3 regions of the Saccharibacillus sp. WB 17 genome follow, and region 3 is predicted to be linked to each of the others. Evidence: riboswitches for the same ligand, from Rfam matches in the RefSeq annotation. Region 3 holds a riboswitch; each other region holds the start of a gene.
What was found. Region 3 has a riboswitch for cyclic di-AMP ahead of FTE24_RS01915 (ubiquitin-like domain-containing protein). Riboswitches for the same ligand answer to the same signal wherever they lie in the genome.
Positions count from the first base shown of each region.

Region 1: linked by a shared signal. The riboswitch ahead of FTE24_RS16475 (C40 family peptidase) and the one ahead of FTE24_RS01915 (ubiquitin-like domain-containing protein) in region 3 are both predicted to bind cyclic di-AMP.
Region 2: linked by a shared signal. The riboswitch ahead of secG (preprotein translocase subunit SecG) and the one ahead of FTE24_RS01915 (ubiquitin-like domain-containing protein) in region 3 are both predicted to bind cyclic di-AMP.

Region 1 covers NZ_VPFK02000029.1:151,381-154,655, reverse strand. The annotation lists gene FTE24_RS16480 (ATP-binding cassette domain-containing protein) at 1-702, opposite strand, end outside; gene FTE24_RS16475 (C40 family peptidase) at 1,170-1,640, opposite strand; cyclic di-AMP (ydaO/yuaA leader) riboswitch at 1,642-1,780, opposite strand; gene FTE24_RS16470 (aspartyl-phosphate phosphatase Spo0E family protein) at 2,131-2,286, shown strand; gene FTE24_RS16465 (CYTH domain-containing protein) at 2,460-2,957, shown strand; gene FTE24_RS16460 (NifU N-terminal domain-containing protein) at 3,054-3,275, shown strand, end outside.
Region 2 covers NZ_VPFK02000042.1:49,420-52,694, forward strand. The annotation lists gene murI (glutamate racemase) at 1-210, shown strand, start outside; cyclic di-AMP (ydaO/yuaA leader) riboswitch at 817-988, shown strand; gene secG (preprotein translocase subunit SecG) at 1,424-1,657, shown strand; gene rnr (ribonuclease R) at 1,904-3,275, shown strand, end outside.
Region 3 covers NZ_VPFK02000006.1:11,773-15,047, reverse strand. The annotation lists gene FTE24_RS01915 (ubiquitin-like domain-containing protein) at 24-1,451, opposite strand; cyclic di-AMP (ydaO/yuaA leader) riboswitch at 1,841-2,079, opposite strand; gene FTE24_RS01910 (TatD family hydrolase) at 2,278-3,048, opposite strand; gene FTE24_RS01905 (HD domain-containing protein) at 3,176-3,275, opposite strand, start outside.

The sequences.
Region 1 (3,275 bases), on a different contig from region 3:
GACCATGCGGATCTGCACGTTTTTGCGTACGATGTCGTCGGTAATGCCGGTCAGCTTGCGGATCTCGTCCGGATAGCGGCGGTTCAGGCGGAATACGACCAGCTCCATGAAGCCGCGCACGGAATACCGGGACAGGCTCTCCTGGCTCGCCAGCAGCGAAGCCTTGATGGAATACAGGAAGCGCAGCAGCAGGCGGGTCAACAAGAACACGACCGCGTAACCGGCCGCGATGACGAGCATGATACCGGGACTGTAAAAGCCGATGAACAGAAGGCTGAACAGCAGCGTCGGCAGCAGCTCGTGCAGGATACGCAGGTAAAAGCCGTACACGATGCCCGCTCCGGCCTGCGCTCCGTTCTCGATGCTCTGGATCAGCTCGCCCGTGCCCAGATCGCGATAGGCGCGGTAATCCATGTTCGAGAGGCGGGCGAGCGCCAGCAGCTTGAGCTTCTCGGTGAGGCCGCGCGGCAGCTGCGTCTGCGGGTACTCCGCCGCGTAGTTCAGCAGGGCGCACGCGCCGAGCAGCACGCCGTAGAGCAGCAGCAGGCTGCCTAACTCGCCGAGACCGGAGGGGAGCGAGATCCGGTCGATCAGTCGTTGAAACGTATGAATGCCGTAAGCCGAAGCGAACTGCAGGGCGAAGCCGAGCAGCACGTACAGCACGATTTGTTTTTTGAACAGGGACACGCTATTTTTTAACACACCAAAAACCGCCTTTCAAAAGGGAATGAGTCGCTGCGGACGCAGCAAAAAGAGAAGGTTCCATGCAGCATCGTTGTCGTAAAACCAAGGGATGCGATCAGAGGGCAGAGAACCCCCTTGATAGCCGGTACGCGTTTTGATCCGGCCCGATCCTTAGCTACTTCGAACGATGCGGCAGAACATTCTCCTCGTCACCCCATTTGGAAAGATGGGTCCACTATAGCAAAAAAAGCCCGTTAGGGCAAAACCGAAAAAAAGTTCAAAAAAAGTTCGCAAGAAATGCAACCAAATCGACGGCCTGTCCGTCTATGTAGTATCTGATTAAAAGGAACGGTCCCCGGAGACGATAAAACCCGTTCCCCGGCTCGTGCGCCGGAAGGAACGGGTTAATGGAAGATGTTGATTGAAGCGAATATGGGTGTGATGGATATGAGAGAGTTGATGAAGACGAAGACGTGCGGAGAAAATCAGCTCTGAACCATTTGACCGTAAGACCAGTCGCTTGTTACGCGCTTGGCGGTCACGTAGCGTTTGCCCCAATACGAATTGGACAGGCTTGCGATGCTGACGCCTTTGCTGCTCGAAGAATTGGCAAACTTGCCGTTGCCTACGTAGAAGCCGACGTGCGAAATTCCGCGTCCCGTCGTGTTGAAGAAGACGAGATCCCCTACGCGGAGATTGGACTTGGATACGGTCGTGCCTTGCTGAGCCTGGCTTGCAGCCGTACGGGCCAGCGAAACGCCGAACTTTTTGAAAATATATCGGGTGAATCCGGAACAATCGAAACCTGAGGTCGTCGTGCCGCCGTATTTGTAAGGCGTGCCCGAGACTTGACTTACTGCGGCGTTAAGTGGTGCGGAGCTGGCGGCATATGTACTTGTGGCCCCCGACGTAAACAAAATGGCTGCTCCCAATACGGAAATGACAAGCTTCTTCAAAAATTTTTCCCCCTGATGCCTACGGAGTTAGCTAAGGGCTCGGTGGTAGGAATTTCCCTATACTCCCTCTGAAACAAGAATAATTCACCCGAAATGGTTCCCCCGTTTTCTTGCGTTAAGAAATTCGGCATTTATTAATATTTTGTAACTATTGATACTCTACCTTACTGACTATCGGTTTGTCAAACGCTCCTTTAAAACACAAAAAACTTATCGACATCGCATGATTATAACAGGCTGAAAACGAAACACAAGTGACAAATTTGTAATTATTGCTGGGAAAAACGCACGTATTTGTTACAATTGGCGGTACGGAAGGCTTCGCAAAGCCCGAACGTACAGCGTTGGATATTTCTTTTTCGGCAGTTTCGCCCTGTTCGACAATAGCTGCGCGCAAAAAAGTTTATTTAAAATGTTGGGATTTTATCTCTTGGATTGGTGCTGTTTTACCGATTTATGGTATAGAGGACTCGAGCGGGAGGGCCTGGAGATGAACAACAAAGATATTCAAGATGAGATGGAACGCCAGCGTCGAATTCTCCACCAGTTGGCCGACGAGTACGGTTTCCTCGATCAGCGCGTGCTGATGCAGTCGCAGAAGCTGGACGAATGGTTGAACGAATACGAACGCTACAAAAACGCATGACGGTTCATGTGAAGTTTTTTTATGAAAACGCTTGCCTGCTTACTGCTCTATTCAAGCGCGTAGCCTACGCGCTTTTTTGCGTTTGCCGTTAAATCGCCGTCTTGGCTTTCGGGAGCCCGATCTTTCGGGGTATACTTATAGAAGAAAATACGGGCATACGAGGAGGAAGCCGCATGGCAACGGAAATCGAACGCAAATTTTTGTTGGATCGCACGCCGGAAGAACTGATCGCCGCCGGATCGTTCCAGCGCCGCTCGCAGCAGACGATCGAGCAGACTTACCTGGCGCTGGACGAGCAGCAGGAGGTGCGCGTGCGCAGAATGGTCGACGCCGATACGGGCGAGGTCGAATATACGCATACGTTCAAGCAGGGCAACGGCATGAGCCGCGAAGAGATCGAATACTCCATTACCGAGAGCATCTACGGCCAGCTGTTCCGGGCTTCGGGAGCGGTGCCGCTGACGAAGACCCGGACGACGGGGGAATGGAACGGCTTCACGGTCGAACTGGACCGGTACGAACAGCTTGACCTGACGGTGGCCGAAGTCGAATTCGACTCGCTCGAAGAGGCGCAGGCGTTCTCTCCGCCCGATTGGTTCGGCGAAGATATCAGTTCCAAGCGCGAATACAGCAACAAAAAAGTGTGGAAAGAACTGCAAAACCGCGCTTGAGGCCCGGCCGCTTCGAAAGAGTCGGCGCCGCAGGGCGGCCATATGTTACAATAGAGCCAATTCGTCCGCTTTCCGGCGGACAAATTTACGAAAGAGGTGAGGACTATCACGGTTCAAATTCATGTTCAACAAACGCCTAATCCCAATTCGGTTCGGGTCGGAGCGGATTCCGTCCTGTTCGAAGGTCCGAAAAGCACGTCGGTCAAAGCGGGAGAGCCGAGCGAGCATCCGCTGGCTGCGGCGCTCGTCGAAATCGACGGCGTGGACAACATTTTCGGCATGCGCGACTTCGTAACGGTCAGCAAACTGCCGGACGCG
Region 2 (3,275 bases), on a different contig from region 3:
ACGGAGCTGCTGGAACAGATCCTGCCGCCGCACATCCGGGTCATCGACGGAAGCGCCGGCACGGTGCGGAGAGTGGCGCGCGTTCTCGAAGAGCGCGGGCTGGCCGGCGGCGGAAGCGGGCGCGTGCGGTTCATGAACTCTGCGGACGATCCGGCCTATCAGGCCAAGCTTGAGCGCGCTTGGGGGATTCTGAACGGCGTGACGCTTTGAGTTTTGAATAGGAAAAGAACCCGAAAAAACCGGCAAAAAGCTCCCGCCGCGTACGGTCGGAGCCTTCACGGAAGCTGCGTGGACGTGCGATCCGCCTTTCCGATCTTCGAAGCCTGCGACTCGTCTCAGGCTTTTTTCTCGCGCCCGCACAGGGCAAATCCCGCTCCGAACGAACGTCCCGCAAGGCCGGGCAGGTTGCTCAAAACGACTTCGTTTCCACATATGAAAACGGTAACAAAATCCGCTTTTCGACCTAAACGGCCCATCAAGCTCCGGCAAAGTGCCGCAGGCTGCTTTTTCAGCCGCATTTTCAGAGCTAAATCGAGCAAACGGGAGGTTTTCCGCGAAAAGGAAAGATCCGGCTTCGTGGGAGATTCCAATGTCAGCTTTTAACGCCCAAACCCGCAAAAAACGCTCAGGTTCATCCTTTACACGAGGTGTCAGAAGGGGTTAAGATACGGTTCATAAAAGCTGCATATGACCGCGCGAGGCGCAGGGGAAATGCCGCTTCTTCCCGGACTTTCGAAGCTTGGCACATCGAACGTTCCGGCATGCCGCCCACTTTTCGGAAAGGATGATGAGATTCGTCACTCGAACACGAAGACCCAGATTAGACTGCTGAATTTTTCGATAAAAACGGGGGAACCGATCGAGACGCCGCACAGGCGCTCATGGGGTGAAGCCTGACGCTCTCCGGTACGCCGGATCTGCGGCAGGCGGGGCGACTCTTGCGTCCCAATCCGTCAGCTAACCTCGTAAGCAGAGCAGGAGAGGTGACCTTTTTCGCATCTTTCGAAAACCAGGCCATTCTCGCACGTCACACCGGAGCCACATCAGCAGAGGAGGAAAAAGCATGTCGGATGCCATGATCATCATGGCCATTCTGGTCCTTACGGCCGTATCCGCGGGATACATTCTCTGGACCGACCGTACGGTCCAAGCCAAAGAGCAGCGCCGTTAAGCGCGAGCTTGTCAGGGCCGTACGTCCCCATACCGTCAAATGAACCGAAGCCGCGCCGCGGGAGATCCAGCCGCCGCGCGGCTTCTTAACGTCCGCTTGCAGGGATCGCCCATTCTTTTCCGCATCCGGTCTGCCCTTGGTCGATTGTCAAATACCGAGAACTATGGTAGACTGAAAATGCTGTTTTCCATTTTAGAAACTCTGATTCAATCGATACAGGATACGCGGCTTACGCTTAGGAGGTTAAACGACATGGAAATCTTTCTGAAGGTAGTTCTCTTGATCTTTGCTGTCGGTGTGATCACGGTCGTACTGCTGCAAAAAGGCAAAAGCGCAGGCTTGGCCGGCGCAATTTCCGGCGGTGCGGAGCATCTGTTCGGCAAAAGCAAAGCTCGCGGCATGGACTTGGTGCTTGAGCGCACGACCGTCGTACTGGGTGCCGGATTCGTAATCATGGCGTTGTTGACTACGGCTCTGACCAACTAACCCGGCGATCGGGGCGGTTGGACTGCCCGGGAAGCCTTCGTTGATCCTTGGATTCAAGGGAGACGAGGGCTTTTTTTTGTATATATTCAAATAAATGCGCACGAAAAAGCAAGCAAGGATTAAGCATGCGCCAGCGCGGGTACTTTTAACGTATAATAGAGAATGTAGAAGAAAAAATCGAGCATTCGCGATCTGCAGCCGATCGGGCGGTCTGTAGGCAGCCGGAGCCATTTTGAGGTGATAACCATGATAACGGAAGATATGCTGCTGGGCTTTATGCGCGAGAGCGCCTACAAGCCGATGACGCACCAGGAACTGGAGCAACATTTCGGCATCGACGATGCGGAACAGTTTCGGGAGTTTATGAACATGCTCAACGGACTTGAAGAAGAAGGCAAGATCGTACTGACGCGTACCCAGTGCTATGGCGTACCGGAACGTATGGATTTGCTGCGCGGACGTTTGCAAACGCATGCCAAGGGCTTCGGTTTCCTGATTCCCGAGGATCGCGAACACGCGGACGTATACATTAACGCGAACGACATGCTGAGCGCGATGAACGGCGATACGGTGCTGATTCGCATCGCGTCGCGCCGTTCTTCGAACGGACGCATGGAAGGCGAAGTGGTGCGGGTCGTCAAGCGCGCCGTGACGCAGATCGTCGGCACGTACCAGGACGAGGAATCGTTCGGCTTCGTGCTTCCGGACGACAAGCGCATCACGCGCGACATCTTTATCCCGGCCGGACGGTCCGGAAGCGCGCTGAACGGCCAGAAGGTCGTCGTGAGCATTATCGCCTACCCGGAAGGCCGCGCGGCGGCCCAGGGCGAAGTTATCGAAGTGCTGGGCTATAACAGCGACCCGGGCGTCGACATCCTGTCGATCATCCGCAAGCACCAGCTGCCGGAGTCTTTCCCGGACGAAGTGCTCGAAGAAGCGCAGCAGGCGCCGGAGACGATCTCCGACGAAGAGATCAACAGCCAGGGCCGGCGCGACCTGCGCGGCAAGCAGATTGTCACGATCGACGGCGAAGACGCCAAAGACCTGGACGACGCGGTCAACGTGGAACGCCTCGAGAACGGCAACTACGTGCTCGGCGTGCATATCGCGGACGTCGGCTATTATGTCAAAGAAAACTCCCAGCTCGATCAGGAAGCGTATAACCGGGGCAGCAGCGTGTATTTGGTGGACCGGGTCATTCCGATGCTGCCGCCGCGCCTGTCCAACGGCATCTGCAGCCTGAATCCGCGCGTGGACCGTCTGACGCTGTCGTGCGAGATGGAATTCGACGCGTCGATGAAGCTCGTTCGCTACGATATTTTCAAAAGCGTGATCAAGACGGTCGAGCGCATGACGTACAAAAACGTGCGCCGCATGCTCGAAGAAGAAGATCCGGAACTGCAGGAGCGTTACGGCTATCTGGCCGACACGTTCCGCACGATGCAGGAGCTGGCGCTCAAGCTGAACGGACGCCGCATGAAGCGCGGCGCGGTCGATTTCGACTTCGAAGAAGCCAAAGTGCTGCTCGACGACCAGGGCAAAGCGATCGACATCGTGACGCGCGAGCGCTCGATTGCCGAACGCATCATCGAAGAGTTCATGCTGGCGGCGAACGAGA
Region 3 (3,275 bases):
GCCCGCTTCGGAAACAAACTTCGTTACGGCTTGTTCGGTCCGATTACGTAAATCGTCAGACCGGATTTGCGGCCGAAGTTCAGCGCAGCTCCGAGGCTGTCGTAGTACATGTCGATTTTCTTGCCTTTGATCGCGCTGCCGGTGTCTTCCGCTTTGCGGTATCCGTATCCTTCGATATAGACCCACCATCCGAGCGGAATCACGTTCGGATCGACGGCGATCGTACGACCTTCGGTCACGGTCGTGCCCGTTGCGGTGCGTGTTCCGATTCCCGGTTCTTCCGAAGAATAAGCGGTAGCGGCCACACCGGTCAGCACGGTTTTATATTCGAATCCTTTGGCGGACGAGGAAGACTTGACGGAGGCCGCTTTGGCCGACGGTTTGGCGGCGGCTGCCGGCTCAAACGTCTTCTCGACGACCGGCTCTTTCGTGCCGACGGCGATGATCTTGTCCTGCTTTTCGGTTTTGACTTTTTTGTCGACGACGTACTTGGTTACGAATTCTCCGTCTTGATATACCTTTTCGACCTTGTGGACCACGACGCCTTCGACGCCGGCCTGGACCGTTTTGGTTTTGCCTTTCAGCAGCGAGGAGTCTTCTTTTTCGATCGTCTTGTACGGAACTTTAACTTCCTGATCGGCCGTAAACTTGTTGATGCGATACACGGATACGTCGGCGTTCTCCGTCAATGGAGCCGTAGCGCCCGGATACACTTTGTCGTGTTCGCCTAGCTCGATGTCCATCGCGGACAGCGCGCCTTCAACCGTTCTTTCGGTCGTCAGGGTCTTTTGCGATTCTCCGCCTACCGTCAGGTTGATCGGAATGGCGGTCGTGATCGCGATCTTGCTGTCCGCTTCGACGGCGGCGCTCAGCGGTACGGAGATCTTGTCGTGCGTGCTGAACGGGATTTCCCATCCTTCAAGCGCGGCGGCTACCGTTTTCTCGGCGGTATAGGCCTGCTTGCTTTTGCCGTCGACAGATACGGTGACCGGTACGGCCGTGGTGATGTTCACCGCTCCGCCGTTTTGGACGGGGGAGCTGACCGGTACCGAGATTTTATCGAATTGGCCGAGCTCGACGTCCCAGCTTGCGAGCGCCGCGGCTACCGTTTTCTCGGTCGTGAAGCGCTTCTGGCTTTTCTCGTCGATCGTCAAGGTGACGGGTACGGCCGTCGTGATCGCAATGCGATCGCCGTCCTGAACCGAAGCGCCGAGCGCCATCGATACGTCGTCTTGAGGCTTCAGGCTGAGCGAATGCTCGTCCAGCAGTTCCTGAAGGCTGCCTTTATGCGTGCTTACCGCTTGTTCTTTTCCGTCTACGATCAGCACAATATGCTTCTCGGCCTGTGCATACAGTCCGAGCAGTACCATCGTCACGACTGCGACGACGAATAGTGCGACACCCAAAATTTGAAGCCCGTTCTGGCGTTTCCAACGCCAAGCGTAAGTCATGCTGGATGATCGTGAACCATGGGTGTCTTCTTTGGTGAAAATTCCCACTCTTCCGTCCTCCTCCATAGCCCCGCCGTCAAGTGCATACATAGAAAAATTGACGCGACTACTTGCTATTTTTTCGTAGAAACGGGCAGCGCAAAAAGCGTGCTTCCCGTATGTTCCTCCCGATTCCGATCGGAGAACACGTCTCTACGTTCATCCCAGTCTAAAAGCTCAGCCTTGAATCCCACACTTATGTACGCTGTTCCCTCCGGCAGAACTGCCATAAAACAAAAGAAGCCTGTGGAAAGAGCGGCTCAAGAAAACTTAAGAGGACTCTTCCGCGGGCTTCCCTCTTATAAAATCGACAAGTTGACGATCTGAGGAAAACATAAGGCGCGTGGCTGCCTCTCTCTTATTGTGCGCTTACGAGGTTAGCTGTCGGGTTCGGACGAAGAGAGTCGTCCTATGTCGGTTCTTCCGCTCATGGCGAGAAGACCTCCAATTCACCCCGTAGACCCAGTTGAAAAGGAATCGACCACGGGCTGCTTTCACCGAACGGTAAGTTCGGAAATCATAATCGGCAGACCGCTTCGGGTTCCCCCGTTCTTCGTCATTCCTGACGAAGATTCAGCGAGACGGTACATGAATTTGTCGGATTAACCGAACATACGGCCGGATTAATCACTGACAAGATAATAGCTTTTTTCGCAGGCGTTTGTAAAGCCGCTCGTTTTGACGTATTTCAGAGTAAAAGGTTAAAAGTTTGTAATCTTCTGCCCTTTTTTGGACCTAAGAGATTAATATCTCGTAAATACTCTTCTTTTCACTGCATTTGCTCTCTTTAAGAACCGATACCAAAAAGTTTATTCGCATTTTTCATTGTCTGTTCGGCAATTTCTTCCAGAGAAATTCCTTTTAGCTGGGCAGCCGTCTCTGCGACGAGACGAACGTAAGCCGTCTCGTTGCGTTTTCCGCGGTACGGATGCGGCGTCAAATACGGCGCATCCGTCTCGATCAGCAGCCGGTCCATCGGCGTCTTCTCGAGCACCTCTTTAGGCTGCTTGGCGTTCTTGAAAGTGACCGGCCCGCCGAACGAGAGATGGAAGCCCAGATCGAGGCAGATTTTGGCTGTTTCCCAGCTGCCGGAGAACGCATGCATGATGCCGCCGACTTCCGAAGCGTTTTCTTCCTTGAGGATTCGGAGCGTGTCTTCGTGGGCTTCACGGTTATGGATCACGATCGGCAGCTTGACCCGTTTCGCCAGCGCGATTTGCTCCCGCAGCACCCGCTGCTGAACGTCTTTGGGCGATTTGTCCCAGTGGTAATCGAGCCCGATCTCGCCGATCGCCACCACTTTCTCGTGAGCGCACAGCGATTCGATCCATTCCAGGTCGCCTTCCCGCATATCGATCGCATCGACGGGATGCCAGCCGATCGCCGCGTAGACGAACGGGTACTTGTCGGCCAGCGCAAGCGTCGTCGGAATGGTCTCGCGGTTGAAGCCGATATTGACCATCCGGGTCACGCCCGCTTCGACGGCCCGAGCCATCGCTTCGTCCCGGTCCGCTTCGAATTCCGGCGCGTCCATATGAGTATGAGTATCAAATAACATAATGATCTCTCCTTTTCATAAAAATAGGCTGCCGAGACTCGGCCGCCCAATGTTTTTCACCAAGTTAAGACTGTTTTTCAAACAGAAAAAATTCGCGACTTCTGGCTCGTTTTCGGCAAAAATGCGCTTAATCCGGCGAAATCGGGAAAATCGACGCGATTTTTGACGGTAGCTTCGAGATGACTTCAGCGAGTTTGTGATGGGGGTAATACAAATGGTTTTTGCCC